Regions from separate parts of the Streptomyces sp. NBC_01320 genome, predicted to be linked through region 1. Evidence: riboswitches for the same ligand, from Rfam matches in the RefSeq annotation. Region 1 holds a riboswitch; the other holds the start of a gene.

The links. A riboswitch is a leader RNA that binds a small molecule or an ion and turns the genes downstream of it on or off. The one in region 1 is predicted to bind thiamine pyrophosphate.
Region 2: linked by a shared signal. The riboswitch ahead of OG395_RS12525 (purine-cytosine permease family protein) and the one ahead of thiO (glycine oxidase ThiO) in region 1 are both predicted to bind thiamine pyrophosphate.

The regions. Positions count from the first base shown of each region.
Region 1 is NZ_CP108390.1:8,191,837-8,199,354, reverse strand. It holds gene OG395_RS37315 (peptide-N4-asparagine amidase) at 1-687, opposite strand, end outside; gene OG395_RS37310 (NAD(P)/FAD-dependent oxidoreductase) at 812-2,065, opposite strand; gene OG395_RS37305 (hypothetical protein) at 2,270-2,626, opposite strand; TPP riboswitch at 2,678-2,790, shown strand; gene thiO (glycine oxidase ThiO) at 2,788-3,996, shown strand; gene thiS (sulfur carrier protein ThiS) at 3,993-4,211, shown strand; gene OG395_RS37290 (thiazole synthase) at 4,214-5,008, shown strand; gene pknB (Stk1 family PASTA domain-containing Ser/Thr kinase) at 5,132-7,060, shown strand; gene OG395_RS37280 (deoxyribonuclease IV) at 7,067-7,518, shown strand, end outside.
Region 2 is NZ_CP108390.1:2,674,095-2,681,612, reverse strand. It holds gene OG395_RS12540 (CGNR zinc finger domain-containing protein) at 16-402, shown strand; gene thiE (thiamine phosphate synthase) at 708-1,385, opposite strand; gene thiM (hydroxyethylthiazole kinase) at 1,382-2,191, opposite strand; gene OG395_RS12525 (purine-cytosine permease family protein) at 2,251-3,657, opposite strand; TPP riboswitch at 3,649-3,743, opposite strand; gene OG395_RS12520 (golvesin C-terminal-like domain-containing protein) at 4,354-7,518, shown strand, end outside.

The DNA.
Region 1 (7,518 bases):
CGGGAAGGTGACGTCGGTGCCGGTGGAGCCGCCCTTGCCGACGCTCAGCCAAGGGGCGTCGGTGGAAGCGGTGTTGCCCAGGGGGACGATCCGGTCGGCCGTGGTGGCGGCCGGGTGGCGCCCGTCCGCCCGGTAGTACGTGATCGTCAGCTTCACGTGGTACACGCCCGTGTACGTGTCGTTGACAACGTTTCCGAGCTCCAGCTGCAGCTTCTGCGGGTCCTTGAGGAGCGGCGCGAACTCGGTGATGTCCTTGGCGACGTGCCAGCTGATGCCGTCGTCGTCGGGCTCGGCCGTGCTGGTGCGGAAGACCTCCGCGCCGCCGACGAACACCGCGGCGAGGCGGTCGTACTGACGTCCCTTCACACTGCCCGACCAGTCGAGGACGACCTTGTTCCAAGGGCCCTCGCACCGGGCGGGCGGGGTGAGCGTGGTGGTGTACGGCGGTCCGCCGAGCGTGTAGCCGAAGTCGTGCTCGACGGCCGTCACCGCGCAGTGCTCGGTGTCCGGGCGGGAGACCGGTGGCAGCGCGTCGACCGGGTCCTGGTAGTCGACGGCCGGGTTGGAGCCGGGGGCCGGGGCGGTGCCCGCGTACGCCGGGGCGGCAACTGCACCGCCGATGAGGGCGATCGAGGCCGCCGCCACGAGGATTCCGCGCAGCGCGCGGACCCATCGGTAGGGGGACATGTACATCCTTCGGAAGAGGGCCGGTGATCCAAAGGCTGTAGCGTGCACCAATTTTGACGTAGAGCCAAGAGACGTCCGTACGGCGGAGATTGCACACCGGACCCTTCAGGGATCCGTCGGCTCCTTACTGACGTACCGTCGATTTCAGCGGTACGGAGGGATCGGCCGCCCGCACCGGATCGAGCCGCGCCCCCGCCTCGATGAGCTTGCGCCCCTGGGCCAGGTCGCGCGGCCGGCCGACGGCGAGGACGGCGACCAGCGCGCCGTCCCGCAGCCAGAGCACCGACCAGGCGGGACCGTCCGGGTCGCCGCGCCACAGCAGCGTGTCGGCGCCACCGTGATGGCCCGCGTACTGCACGAACCGGTCGAACTGCTCGGACCAGAAGTACGGCACGGGGTCGTACGTGAGCGGCTGCGGCGCCCCGCCGGATCCGGCGCCGATGATGTTGGCGGCAGCGGTCCGCGGCCCCTGGACGGCGTTGTCCCAGTGGTGGACGAGGAGGCGCGCGCCGTACCGCGCGGAGGGGAAGGAGGCGCAGTCCCCGACGGCGTACACATCGGGCAGCGAGGTGCGCAGCGCCTCGTCGGCGGTCACCGATCCGTCCGGTCCGAGCGCGATGCCGGAGCCGGCCAGCCAGGCGGTGGCGGGCCGGGCACCGATCCCGACGACCACCGCTCCGGCCTCGAGCGCGCGGCCGTCGGCGAGGACCACGCGGCCGGGCTCGATTCGGGCCACCGGGGCGCCGGTGAGGAGTTCGGTGCCGCTCTCCCCGTACCAGCGGGCCATCGGGGCGGCGACCTCGGCGGGCAGGACGCCCGCGAGCGGCCGGTCGGCGGCCTCGACGACGGTGACCTCGCAGCCCGCGGCGCGGGCCGCGGTGGCGAACTCCGCGCCGATCCATCCGGCGCCGACGACCACGACGGTGTGCTGCTCACCGAGGACCGGCCGCAGCCGTGCGGCGTCGTCGAGGGTGCGCAGCAGATGGACGCCGCGCACACCCTCCGAGCCCGGGAGCTCGACCGGTTCGGCGCCGGTGGCGATGACCAGGACGTCGTACGGAACGGGGCCCGTCGGGGTGTCCAGTTCGTGCGCCGCGGACCGCACGCCGGTCACGTCGCGGCCCAGTTGCAGCTCGATGTCGAGCGCCTCGAAGTCGATGTCGAAGGCTGAGTCCTCGGCCTTGCCGAGCAGCACCGCCTTGGACAGCGGCGGCCGGTCGTAGGGCTGGTGGGGTTCGGCTCCGATCAGGGTGACCGAGCCGGTGAAGCCCTGTTCCCGCAGGGCCACCGCGGTCTGCACACCGGCCATGCCCGCACCGACGATGACGATGCGGCGCTCGGTCCGCCGGTCCGGCTGCTCAGTCTGCTGCTCGCTCACCTGTCCACCTTAGAGTGCCCGGCGGCAGGCAGCGCGGGTGAAGGAGCGGGGCTGGGGTGCGTGCATCGCAAGGCGGAGGATCGAGCCGACGCGAAGGGGGTCCCCATGCCCCTTCAGGGCTACGGGGGAGTTGGTGATCGACGGCAACGCCGCGAGGTGCGTGCCCCGGCCCCACGGCGCCGCGAAGCCTACTGCCGGGCACCCTCAAACATCTGACGATCCGTCAGCCAGTTCCTCGACCACACTCGTCCCGCTGCCCTCCTGCGACTCCCACTCCCACCGCTCGTCCAGCCGCACCCGGCCGTCCGCGAGGTCGACGACGGTGGAGAGGCAGTGTCCGGAGGATGTCGTTCCGTCCTGCTTCAACTGGACGTACCGGAAGTCGAGTCGATCGGCGGTCCTGGTGCCGACGAGATGGCCCCGGACCACGTCGCCGCCCGCGTACTCGGCCCAGATCCGGCCGTCCTCCTCGTGGTACGTGAAGCGGGTACGGGTGCCGACCTGGCCCGGCGCCTGGTCGGCGAGCGGCGAGAGGACGAGTCCGTCGAGCGAACGGGCCACGGTGACTGCTCCCTTACAGGGGCCGGGGGACGGGGTCTAGGGTGGCCACCGTAAGACACTCGCGGGAGCCCGGGCGCACCGGGCTGAGAGGGAGGCTGGGCGGCCTCCGACCGTACGAACCTGATCCGGGTCATGCCGGCGAAGGGAGGGGCTGGACGCCCATGCGTTCTTCCGGGAACACATCCGTATCCGCACAAGGATCCGACGTCCTCGTCATCGGGGGCGGGATCATCGGTCTGGTGACCGCCTGGCGGGCTGCGCAGCGCGGCCTGCGCACCGCGGTCGTCGACCCCGAACCGGGCGGCGGGGCCGCCCAGGTCGCGGCCGGGATGCTCGCCGCCGTCACCGAACTCCACTACGGCGAGCAGATGCTGCTCGGCCTCAATGTCGCGTCCGCCGCGCGCTACCCGGCCTTCGCGGCCGAACTGGAGGCGGCGAGCGGTCAGGACATCGGCTTCCGCGCCTGTGGCACCCTGGCGGTCGCCCTGGACTCCGACGACCGCACCCATCTGCGGGAGCTGCACGTGCTGCAGCAACGTTCGGGGCTGGAGTCGGAGTGGCTCACCGGCCGTGAGTGCCGCCGATTGGAGCCCATGCTGGCGCCGGGCGTGCGCGGCGGTCTGCGGGTCGACGGCGACCACCAGGTCGATCCCCGCCGGCTGGCCGCCGCTCTGCTGACGGCCTGCGAGCGGGCCGGGGTGGTCTTCCACCGCGACTGGGTGGAACGCCTCGGCGTGGCACGGGACCGGGCCGCCGGAGCCGTACTCGCGGCCGGTACGGAGCTGGCCGCCGACCAGCTCGTACTCGCCGCGGGCAGCCGCAGCGGGCGGCTCGCCGGGCTGCCGGACGAGGTCGTTCCCCCGGTGCGGCCCGTGAAGGGACAGGTGCTCCGGCTGACGGTGCCCGCCGCGTACGCACCGTTCCTCACCCGCACCGTGCGGGCCGTGGTCCGGGGCAGCCATGTCTATCTCGTCCCGCGCGAGAACGGCGAGCTCGTCGTCGGCGCGACCAGCGAGGAGATGGGCTGGGACACCACCGTCACGGCGGGCGGGGTGTACGAGCTGCTGCGCGACGCCCACGAGCTGGTGCCCGGCATCACCGAACTGCCGCTCACCGAGACCCGGGCCGGCCTTCGCCCCGCCTCCCCCGACAACGCCCCGCTGCTCGGCCCCACCGCCCTGCCCGGCCTCCACCTCGCCACCGGCCACCACCGCAACGGCGTCCTGCTGACCCCCGTCACCGGTGACGCCATGGCCGAGCTGCTGACCACCGGCGAGCTGCCGGCCGTGGCCCGCCCCTTCGCCCCCGGACGGTTCGCACCCGCCCCCGTACCGCCCTCCGCCTCCGTACGTCAGGAGCAGCCCGCATGACCGACTCCCTTCCGCTCACCGTCTCCGTGAACGGCGATCCCCGTTCGATCGCCGCGGGCACCACCCTGGAGACCCTTGTCGCGACTCTGACTGCGGCGCCCTCCGGGGTGGCCGCGGCGCTCAACGAGACCGTCGTCCCGCGCAGCGGCTGGGCGGCCGCCGCCCTCGCCGACGGCGACCGGATCGAAGTCCTCACCGCGGTCCAGGGAGGCTGACCGTGTCCGACGATCCCTTCACCCTCGGCGGCACCACGTTCGGCTCCCGACTGATCATGGGGACGGGCGGGGCGCCCAGCCTCGACGTGCTCGAACGCTCCCTGACGGCGTCCGGCACCGAGCTGACCACCGTCGCGATGCGCCGCCTCGACCCGACCGTGCAGGGCTCGGTCCTCTCCGTCCTCGAACGCCTCTCGATCCGCGTCCTGCCGAACACGGCGGGCTGCTTCACCGCGGGCGAGGCCGTGCTGACCGCCCGGCTGGCCCGCGAGGCGCTGGGCACCGACTGGATCAAGCTGGAGGTCGTGGCCGACGAGCGGACTCTGCTGCCCGACCCGATCGAGCTGCTGGACGCCGCGGAGACCCTGGTGGACGACGGGTTCACCGTCCTGCCGTACACCAGCGACGACCCGGTGCTCGCCCGGAAACTGGAGGACGTGGGATGCGCGGCGATCATGCCGCTCGGCTCCCCCATCGGCTCCGGGCTCGGCATCCGCAATCCGCACAACTTCCAGCTGATCGTCGAGCAGGCCCGGGTTCCGGTCATTCTCGACGCGGGCGCCGGGACCGCCTCGGACGCGGCGCTCGCGATGGAGCTGGGGTGCGCGGCGGTGATGCTGGCGTCGGCGGTGACCCGGGCGCAGGAGCCCGAGCTGATGGCGGCGGCGATGCGGCACGCGGTGGACGCCGGGCGGCTGGCGTACCGTGCGGGCCGGATCCCGCGGCGCCATTTCGCCGAGGCCTCCTCACCGGTGGAGGGGCGGGCGGTGCTGGACCCGGAGCGGCCGGCGTTCTGAGCGCGCGCTCCCGGATCCGTACGTCACTGAAGTGCATGTCCCTGTCACGGCTCGGCTGCAGTACGGCCCCGGGATCGCCCCGGCCCGTCGGTCGTGTCCGCAATGGCTCGTAGACTCGGCTGCGTGGATATGACCCTCCAGGACCCTTCCCCGGCCTTCGGCCGGGGAGACCCCATCGTCGGGCAGCTGCTCGACGGCCGTTACCGCGTCGATGCCCGCATCGCCGTGGGCGGGATGGCCACGGTCTACCGGGCCATGGACACCCGGCTCGACCGGGTGCTCGCCCTCAAGGTGATGCACCCGGCGCTCGCGACCGACGCCTCGTTCGTCGAGCGCTTCATCCGCGAGGCCAAGTCGGTGGCCAGACTCGCGCACCCCAATGTGGTCGCGGTCTTCGACCAGGGCGCCCAGGGGGCGTACGTCTACCTGGCGATGGAGTACGTCGCGGGCTGCACGCTGCGCGACGTCCTGCGCGAGCGCGGCGCCCTGCAGCCGCGCGCCGCCCTGGACATCCTGGAGCCGGTCCTCGCAGCGCTCGGTGCCGCACACCGGGCGGGGTTCGTGCACCGCGACATGAAGCCGGAGAACGTCCTGATAGGGGACGACGGCCGGGTGAAGGTCGCGGATTTCGGTCTCGTACGGGCTGTGGGCTCCGACACCAACACCACCGGATCCGTCCTGGGCACCGTCTCCTACCTCGCCCCCGAGCAGATCGAGCACGGCACGGCGGACACCCGCGCCGATGTGTACGCCTGCGGTGTCGTGCTGTACGAGATGCTGACGGGCGCCAAGCCGCACACCGGCGACTCCCCCGCCCAGGTCATCTACCAGCACCTCAACGAGGACGTCCCGGCCCCCTCGGCCGTCGTCCCCGGGCTCCCGGTCGAGCTGGACCACCTGGTCGCGAGCGCCACCGCCCGTGACCCCGAGGTCCGCCCGTTCGACGCGGTGGCCCTGCTGGCCGAGGCCCGCACCGCGCGCGCCGGGCTCACCGACGAACAACTGGACGCCGTACCGCCGCAGGCCCTCGCCGAGGTGCACGACGCCGCCGAGGACCGCACGAGCGTGATCCCCCGGGTGCTCCCGGCCGGTCAGGGCACCGCCCACCACACCAGCCGGCTGGAGATGCCCCCGCCGCTGCCGCCCGAGCAGGCCCGGCGCGGGCCGCGGCGCGGAATGCTTGCCGCGATCGTCGCCGTGCTGCTGGTGCTCGGGGTCGGTTCCGGTGTCTGGTACATCAACTCGGGACAGTTCACTCGGGTCCCCTCCCTGCTCGGCCAGACCGAGAAGGCGGCCGAGCAGCGGCTCTCGGACTCCGGGCTGGAGCTGAAGAGCGTCAAGCGGGCCTACAGCGACAGCGTCGAGCGTGGCAGGGTCATCGGCAGCGATCCGAAGTCCGGCGCCCGGATCCGGGGCAACGGCTCGGTGACGATCACCGTCTCGCGCGGCCCGGAGATCGTGAAGGTGCCCCACGTCGAGGGCATCGCGCTGGCCGAGGCCAGACAGGCGCTGAAGAAGAGCGGGCTGGTGCCCGGCATGGTCACCAGGGAGTTCAGCGGGGAGTTCGACCGGGGCGACGTGATCCGTACGGATCCCGAAGCGGGCGCCGAGCGCCACCCCGACTCCGCGGTCGCCCTGGTCGTCAGCAAGGGCAGCCCCGTCGATGTCCCCGATGTCACCGGACTGTCGGTCCAGGACGCCACCGCGGCACTGGACGAGGAGGGGCTGAAGGCCGAGGTTCTGCCCGGCCGCGTCAACTCTCCCGAGGCCGAGGGCGACATCGCGCACCAGTCCCCGGGTCAGGGCGCCCAGGCCGCCGAGGGCGACACCGTCACGCTCACGGTCTCCAAGGGCCCGCGGATGATCGACGTACCGGACGTCACCGGCAAGGACGTCGACAAGGCGACGAGCCTGCTGAAGGCGGCGGGCTTCGAGGTCAAGGTCGACCGCCCGTTCCTCTCCTTCAGCGACAAGATCGCCAGCCAGTCCGTGGACGGCGGCGAACAGGCCCCCGAGGGCAGCACCATCACCATCAAGACCAAGGGGCTCTAGATCCATATGCGCAACCCCGTCGGCGGCCACATCCCCGTGGCCGGCGGCCTCGCCAGAATCGGCCTGACCTACGCCCGCGAGATGGGGGCGGAGGCTGTCCAGGTCTTCGTCGCCAATCCGCGCGGCTGGGCCACGCCCACCGGGAACCCGGCGCAGGACGAACAGTTCCGCGCCGAGTGTGCAGCCGAGTCGATACCGGCGTACGTCCACGCCCCGTACCTGATCAATTTCGGCTCGCACACCGAGGCCACCGTGGAGAAGTCCGTGGACTCGCTGCGCCACTCCCTGCGCCGGGCCCGCGAGATCGGCGCCCTGGGCGTCGTGGTGCACACCGGCTCGGCGACCGGCGGCCGGCCGCGCGCGGAGGCCCTGGCACAGGTACGGACGCACATGAGGCCGCTCCTCGACGAGCTGACCCATGACGACGACCCGTATCTGCTGCTGGAGTCGACGGCCGG
Region 2 (7,518 bases), 5.5 Mb from region 1:
AATCCGCCGCGCGACGTGCATCCGAGGTCGCTCACCGCCGCCGAGTCGGCGGATGAGAGCTACGACGCCAAGGCGCTCGCTCGGGTCAACCGTAGGGCGCGTACGCCATCCGCCGTCCCGCAGCTCACCCGGGAGGGACGCCGCATCGAAGCGACTCCGCAGCAGGCGCTGTCCTCGATTGCCCGACGGGCCATCCACGCCCTCAGCGGACCGGAGATGTCGCTGCTCAAGGAGTGCACCAGACCTGAGTGCACACAGATCTACATCGATCGGTCACATGGGGGCCGCCGTGAGTGGTGCGCCATGGACCCGTGCGGAAACAGGGTGAAGGCGGCCGCTTGCCGTGCTCGCAAGAAGGCGAGCATGTCGCGTTCGTCCGCAACAGCTTCGGTTGGCCAATAAGACCGGCCGGCAATTGGGGGGCGGCGTCACGGGGCTGGGGCACGCACCTCGCGGCGTTGTCGTCAATCACCATGGCTCCTTCCCCAAGCTCTCGGCTTCGCTCGAGCAGGGGAGACCCCATCTGGCTCAATCCTCCGCCTTGCGATGCACGCACCCCAGCCCCGCTCCTTCACCCACCCCCCAATTGCCGGTCGGTCTAAGGCGTGAGCGGTGGCGTACGTGCCACTTCTCCTGCGGGCCGGCCTGGACTCCGGCTCCTGTGCCGGAGTCGGATCCGTCGATCGGCAGCACGCGGGCCGACGCGGTCATGCGAGGCTGTCGTTTCGGGTACCGAACCATGCCCGGGCGTACGCTCGGGCCGACGCGCGAGGGTCCTCGGCGGCGCAGATGCCGGAGACGGCGGCGGCTCCCGCCGCCCCTGAATCCCGCAGGTGCGGCAGGTCGGCCGGGGTGACGCCGCCGATGGCCACGGCGGGCAGGTCGCTGAGCCGGGCGAGGCGGGCGAAGCCGGCATGGCCGAGTGGGGCCGGGGCGTCCGCCTTGGTCCGGGTCGCGTGCAGCGCGCCGATGCCGACGTGGTGGACGCGTGCCGGGTCCTCGGCGGCGGCGCGCAGTTGATCGGGGGTAGCCGCACTCAGGCCCAGCACCGCGTGCTCTCCGATCATTTCGCGTACGGCGGCCGGCGGTAGATCCGACTGGCCGACGTGAACCCCCGTCACGCGTGCCCCGGCTGCTCGGGCCGCCAGGTACACGTCCACCCGGTCGTTGACGATCAGCGGCACTCGTTCGGGCAGGACGTCGGCCACCTCCAGAACCGTACGCAGGAACTCCCTCCCGGTGGCGTGCTTCTCCCGGATCTGCACGGCGGTGACGCCTCCGGCCACTGCCAGGGCGACGGTCTCGGCCACGCTCCGGCCGCGGGCCTCGCACTGGGCCGTGTCCGTGACCAGGTAGACCGACAGATCCACCGGTGTGGTGGTCACGAGAGAGCCGCCCGCTCGGCGAGGTCCGCTTCCTCCAGCGCGTCGAGCGCGTCCAGGAACGCGACGGCGAAGCCGCCGGGCCCGGAGGCCTCCTTCGCGGCCAGCTCGGCGGCGACCGTGTACGCGGCGACGGCGGCCACCACCGCGGCGAACCGGTCCTCGTCGACCGCTGCGAAGGCCGCCATCACCGCACCCAGCGCGCAGCCGCCACCTGTCACCCGGGTCAACAGGGCGTCCCCGTTGGCGATCCGGGCGCTGCGAACCCCGTCGGTGACGAAGTCCACGGGACCGGAGACGGCGACCACACAGTCGCTTGTACGGGCCAGCTCGCGTGCAGATTCCTCGGCGGCCTCGACGCCGTGGGAGGAGTCCACGCCGCGTCCGCCGTCGCCCGCGCCCGCGAGCGCGATGATCTCGGACGCGTTGCCCCGGATCACCGTCGGTCGCAGCTCCAGGAGCTCGCGTGCCAGTGCGGTGCGCACCGGCAGCGCGCCGACCGCCACCGGGTCGAGGACCCACGGCGTACCGGCCGACGTCGCTGCCCGCGCGGCCTCGACCATGGCGGAGCGCTGCTCCGCGTGCGGGGTGCCGAGATTGATCAGGACACCCGAGGCGATCCGGGCGAACGGGCCGGCCTCTTCCGGAATGTCGACCATGGCAGGTGAGGCGCCCAGCGCCAGCAGGACGTTGGCGGTGAAGCCCGTGACCACCGAGTTGGTCAGGCACTGAACCAGAGGGGAGTCCGCCCGTACGCGGGCGAGGGACTGCGGGGCGAAGGCAGTGTGATCGGCGGATGTCGGGGGCATGGGGTATCGCTCCGTGGGGGAGGGGAGGGGGTGTTCGGGCGCCGGAGGCCGGAGGCAGATCAGTCCTGCGGGCGGGGGCGCAGCCGCAGCGGCGCGTAGACGGCGAGCGCGACGAGGAACGCCACGTAGTACGAGAGGTCGGCGCCGTGCAGGGCGGCCGCCACCGGGCCCACGTACAGGCTGGTGTCCATGAACGGCACGGCCGCGGCGAAGGCGACGGCGAAGGCCAGCAACGGGGGCCATCCGGACTGCGGCCGGGCGGTCTCGGCGGCGAGGTCGATCGCGGCGCCGCCCCGTGCCCGGGCCCGTGCGAGCCAGTCGACGATGACGATCGCCACGAACCCGGGAATCCAGTAGCCGACGAACAGCAGCACGTTCTGGAAGCGGGCAGTGGTGTCGGCAGCGTGCATCCACAGCACCAGGGGGAAGCCGAGCACGGCGGCGAGGGCGGCGGCCGCCGGGCGCGGGAGGCGCACCCCGACGGTCTGCAGGGCCAAGGAACCGCTGTAGTCGTTCATGGCGTTGCTGCAGAGAGCCGCCAGTGCCACGGCGAGCAGCCCGAACGCACCCAGCGCGCCACCGCCCAGCAGTTTGTCCACACCCGCGGCGGTCTGGTCGGTCAGCACGGACGCGCCCAACAACCCGAGGGCCTGGACCGCCACGAAGGACACCACAAGGCCGAGCAGCGTGAACCAGAACATGCGTGGCCGTGAGGTGGTGCGTGGCAGATACCGGCTGAAGTCGCTGGCGTACGGAGCCCAGGACAGAGTCAGGCTCAGCGCGACGGTACTGGTCAGGACGAACGCGCCGGCCTGGTCGGCGCCGTGGGCGGTGCCCGTGCCGGCCGGGTGGACACCGTCGAGCAACCGCCAGGCGATCAGCGCGAACGCGGCCGCGAGCACGAAGGTCATGACGATCTGAAGCCGGTGGATGGCCTCGTAGCCCAGGACACCGAGGGCGCCTTGGGCCACCATCATGGCCAGGACGCCGAGCCAGAACGGCCAGCCGCACAGCCGCGCGAGCGCGTCCCCGCCGAACAGCCCGATCAGCGCGTCCCAGGCGACCGAGGACAGCCACTGCAGGATGCCGGGTACCGTCACGGCCCGGCCGAAGGCGAGCCGCGCCAGCGGCAGTTGCCCGGCACCGGTCTGGCTCCCCCAGGTGCCCAGGTAGGCGGTGGGCACCGCGCCGAGCACGGTGCCCAGCACGACGGCGGCGAGCGCGGTGGCGAAGTCCAGGCCGAAGGCGATGCCGACAGTGCCGGTGAACACGCCGGTCATGGTCAGGTTGGGAGCGAACCACACGGTGAACAGGCGCCCGGGACCGCCGTAGCGGTTGCTCTCGGGGACCGGCTCGATGCCGTGCGTCTCGACGCGGAGGTCGCCGGGGGCCGCCGGCATCCGCCCGTCGAAGACGGTCTGCCGGCCGTCGGCGGGCAGCCCGCCGGAAACATGCGTCAAAGGCATGGAAGACATCCCTCCGCCAGTACGAACTGGTTCAGGTTCGACGGGTGTGATCTCAGCCCTCGGGTGGGGCACCCCGTGTCCGGTACGACGGACAGACTATCCCCATCCCGTTCATGGCGAGTCTGGTCAACACCCATGGCGAGCCCGAGCGCGTCTGCCGCGACCAACAGGCCACGCCGGTCCGGTGACTTCTTATTGCTCGCGGTCTCGTTCCTCACACCCCCATCGTCCTCATTCTCCGGAGCGGTGCATTCCGAGGGTCAATTGGACGACATGGGGGAGCCAGGCTTTCGGTGAAATTGACCGACGTTGACGTGGGACCGAGCGGTTATACACCATTCCGTCCGTCCGATGGAAGCGAGCGGAAGAAGCGGGCGAAACGCGCCCCATTCGACCGGGCGATTGTCCAGGTATGTCTCTGGGGTTGACGAGGCATCAACAAACTGATTAGAAATCACGCTGCGATGCCCGTGAGCTGATGACTTTCCCGTATCTCGCGGTCACTTCGCACAACTCCAAGCCGGGTGGAAACCTCTGTTCCGGCTCATTCGGCGTGCCCATTGCGCGTACGGCGGGACGGGGGCGTCGATACCGAAAGGTATTGAGGTGAAAGTTCCGTACAGGAGATATCTCTCCTGTCTGATTGTGTCGGCGGTGGCAGGTACGTTACTGCCACAGATTGCGTATGCGGCCCCGGTGTCGTCGGCCAAGGATGACGACAAGGGTGTCGTGGACACCATCGCCGGGTGGTTCTCCGACGATGATCACGAAGAGCCCAAGGCGCCTGTCGGCGGCAAGCTGGAGATACCCAGTCGGCAGAAGCTCCCCAGGGCGAAGAAGCTTCCGAAGCCGGAGCGGGTCAAGGAGCTGACGGAGCGGCGTACGTCGCAGGCGCGGTTCTGGCAGTTGTCGGACGGGCGGGTGGAGGCCGAGCTGTCGGCGGTTCCTCTGTCGTACCGGTCCGGGAAGTCGTGGAAGCCGATCGACACCTCGGTGCGTGCCACGGCGGACAAGGGCTTCGACTTCGCGAACACGGCCAACACCGGACGTACGTGGTTCGGTTCGGACGCGAAGAAGCTGGTGCGTTTCAAGGCTCCGGACGGGCGTTCGGTCACCTTGGGCCTGGAAAGTGCGAAGGCCGGGCTGACGCCGCACGCCAAGGGCGACACCGTCACGTACAAGGACGCGGCTGCCGGTGCCGATCTGCAGTATGTGGTGGGCCGGGGGCAGGTCAAGGAGAACATTGTTCTGGACGCCGCGCCGTCCGGTCCGGTGTCGTACACGTTCACGCTGGACACCGAGGGACTGGTCCCGAAGTCCCGCAAGGACGGGTCGGTCGCGCTGTTCGGTGAGCTGCCGAACACTCCGGTGCTGGTGATTCCGGCGCCGTACATGACCGATGCCAAGAAGGATGCACTGTCGCCGACCGGTGGCACGTACTCGACGAAGGTCCGTCAGAAGCTGAGCCGGGACGGCAAGGGCTGGAAGCTGACGGTCACGCCGGACGCGAAGTGGCTTGCTGCCAAGGGCCGTCAGTACCCGGTGGTGATCGACCCGACGATCACGATCGCGCCGTCGCCGGCGGCTTCGCAGGACACCATGGTGCTGTCGGACCAGCCCGCGGTGAACTTCAACAACACCTGGAAGCTCTCGGCGGGCAAGACCGACACGGGCATCGCACGGTCGCTGGTGAAGTTCCCGCTGACGGAGATCCCGTCGGGGGTCAAGGTCGACTACGCGCGGCTGAACATGTACTTCGACCAGTCGCACACGACGAACGCCAACGATGTCACGATCGAGGCGCACCGGGCGACCGGTGCCTGGGACGAGACCACGGCGACGTGGTCCAACACGTCGGCGCTGGTGGGCGAGCTGTCCGGCACCACCGTTTCGATCGACGACGGTGACACCGGCACAGCCGCGGTCGGTGAGTGGCCCAAGGGCACCACGACCGGTGGCGCCGCGACCAACGACGACTTCGCGTACAACAAGAACACCGCGACCGGTGAGTCGTACACCTGGCAGCCCCAGGTGGCCGAGACCGGGACCTACCGGGTGGATGTGCATTACCCGGCGGCTTCGGATGCGGCGACCGCGGCCCCGTACACAGTGACGTACAACGGCGGCACGAAGAACTACACGGTCAACCAGACCGGCACCGTCGGTACGTGGAAGACTCTGGACACCACCCAGTACGACTTCGCCAAGGGCAACACCGGCAAGATCGTCCTCGGTGACACCGGTTCGTCGACGACGCGGACGCTCGCCGACTCGGTCCGTCTAGTCAACCCCAGCCAGATCGTGAAGAACACTGGTGAGTACAACCAGTGGCACAACTTCCCGGTCACCGACACCGTCCAGAAGTGGGTGTCGGGCACCGCGACGAACCACGGCTTCGTGCTGCAGGCCAAGGACGACACGCTGGCGGCGACGCCGACCGGCGGTCCGCGCTACGAGGCCGGTGACGGCAGCGTCTACGGCGGTGAGACCTCGACCATCCCGAAGCTCACGGTGACGTACGGCAAGGTCGGCACCACGCTGAACTCGCCGACGGTGGTGCACTCCACCGGTCCCGAGCTGTCGTGGCCGAAGTACACCAACGCAACCGGCGACACGAACCTGGACATCGTCGAGTACCAGCTGCACCGCTCCACGCAGCAAGTCTTCACCCCGTCCGCGGCCACCCTGGTCGCACCGGTCGACAAGGCCGCGACCACCTACACGGACACCACCGCTGTACCGACCCCGGACACCAGCTCGGCCGAGATCGGGAAGTCGTACTACTACCAGCTCGCGGTCAAGACCAAGGACGGCCAGCTCCTCGGCTCACCGACCAGAACGGTCGGCATCCCGAAGGCCGGCCGCACCATGAAGATCATCCAGGGCGGTCAGGGAGGTATCACCGACACCACGCTGTCCTCCCAGCAGCCGACCGTCAACCAGGACAAGATCCAGTCCTTCGGCATCGGGCAGACCTGGCTCAGCGTCGGCAACAACTCCACCACCTACGGCAAGACCCGCGCCGCCCTGAAGTTCCCCACCACCGGCATCCCCTCCACCGCCACCGTGCTGGAGAACAAGATGTACATGTGGGGCGCGGAGACCACCACCGGCACCAACGGTGCGATCTACGAACTCCACTCCCTGACCAAGGACTTCGACGAGACCACCGCCACCTGGAACAACGCCAACGCCACCACCGCATGGACCACGGCCGGCGGTGACATGTCGGCCACCGTGTCCGACACCGTCGCCACCGTCAGCGACGTCGGCCGCCACTGGTGGGACGCCACCGCACTCATGCAGTCCTGGGTCAAGACCCCCACCTCCAACAAGGGTGCCGCGGTCAGGCTGAAGGACGAGACCACCACCGGACCCCAGGAACGCACCCTCTTCCTGTCCGGCGAGGCAGCCGACCCCCAGCTGCGGCCGTACATGCAGGTCATCTACGTCGACTCGACCACCGAGGACACGTACTACGCGCCGACCACCCCGGCCCGGATGACCCCGAACTCGCAGTACACCGTCGAGTTCACGGTCACCAACACCACCGCTTCGGCGTGGGCGGCCGGTGAGCGGGTGCTGTCCTACACCTGGAAGCTGCCTGACGGCACGGACGTGACGACCGGCGGCAACCAGCTGTCCACCGCGATCCCGGCGCTGCTGCCGGGAAAGTCGGCCACCATCCAGGCGCAGGTCAAGACCCCCATCAACTCCGATGAGGGCAACAAGCGCCTGAACTACGTGCTGGGCTGGGACGTCAAGAAGGTCGCCGACGGCACCTGGCTGTCCGCCGGGACGGGCGCCATCCCGTCGCTGAAGCAGAACGTCACGGTCGAGGACCCCACCTCCAACACGCTG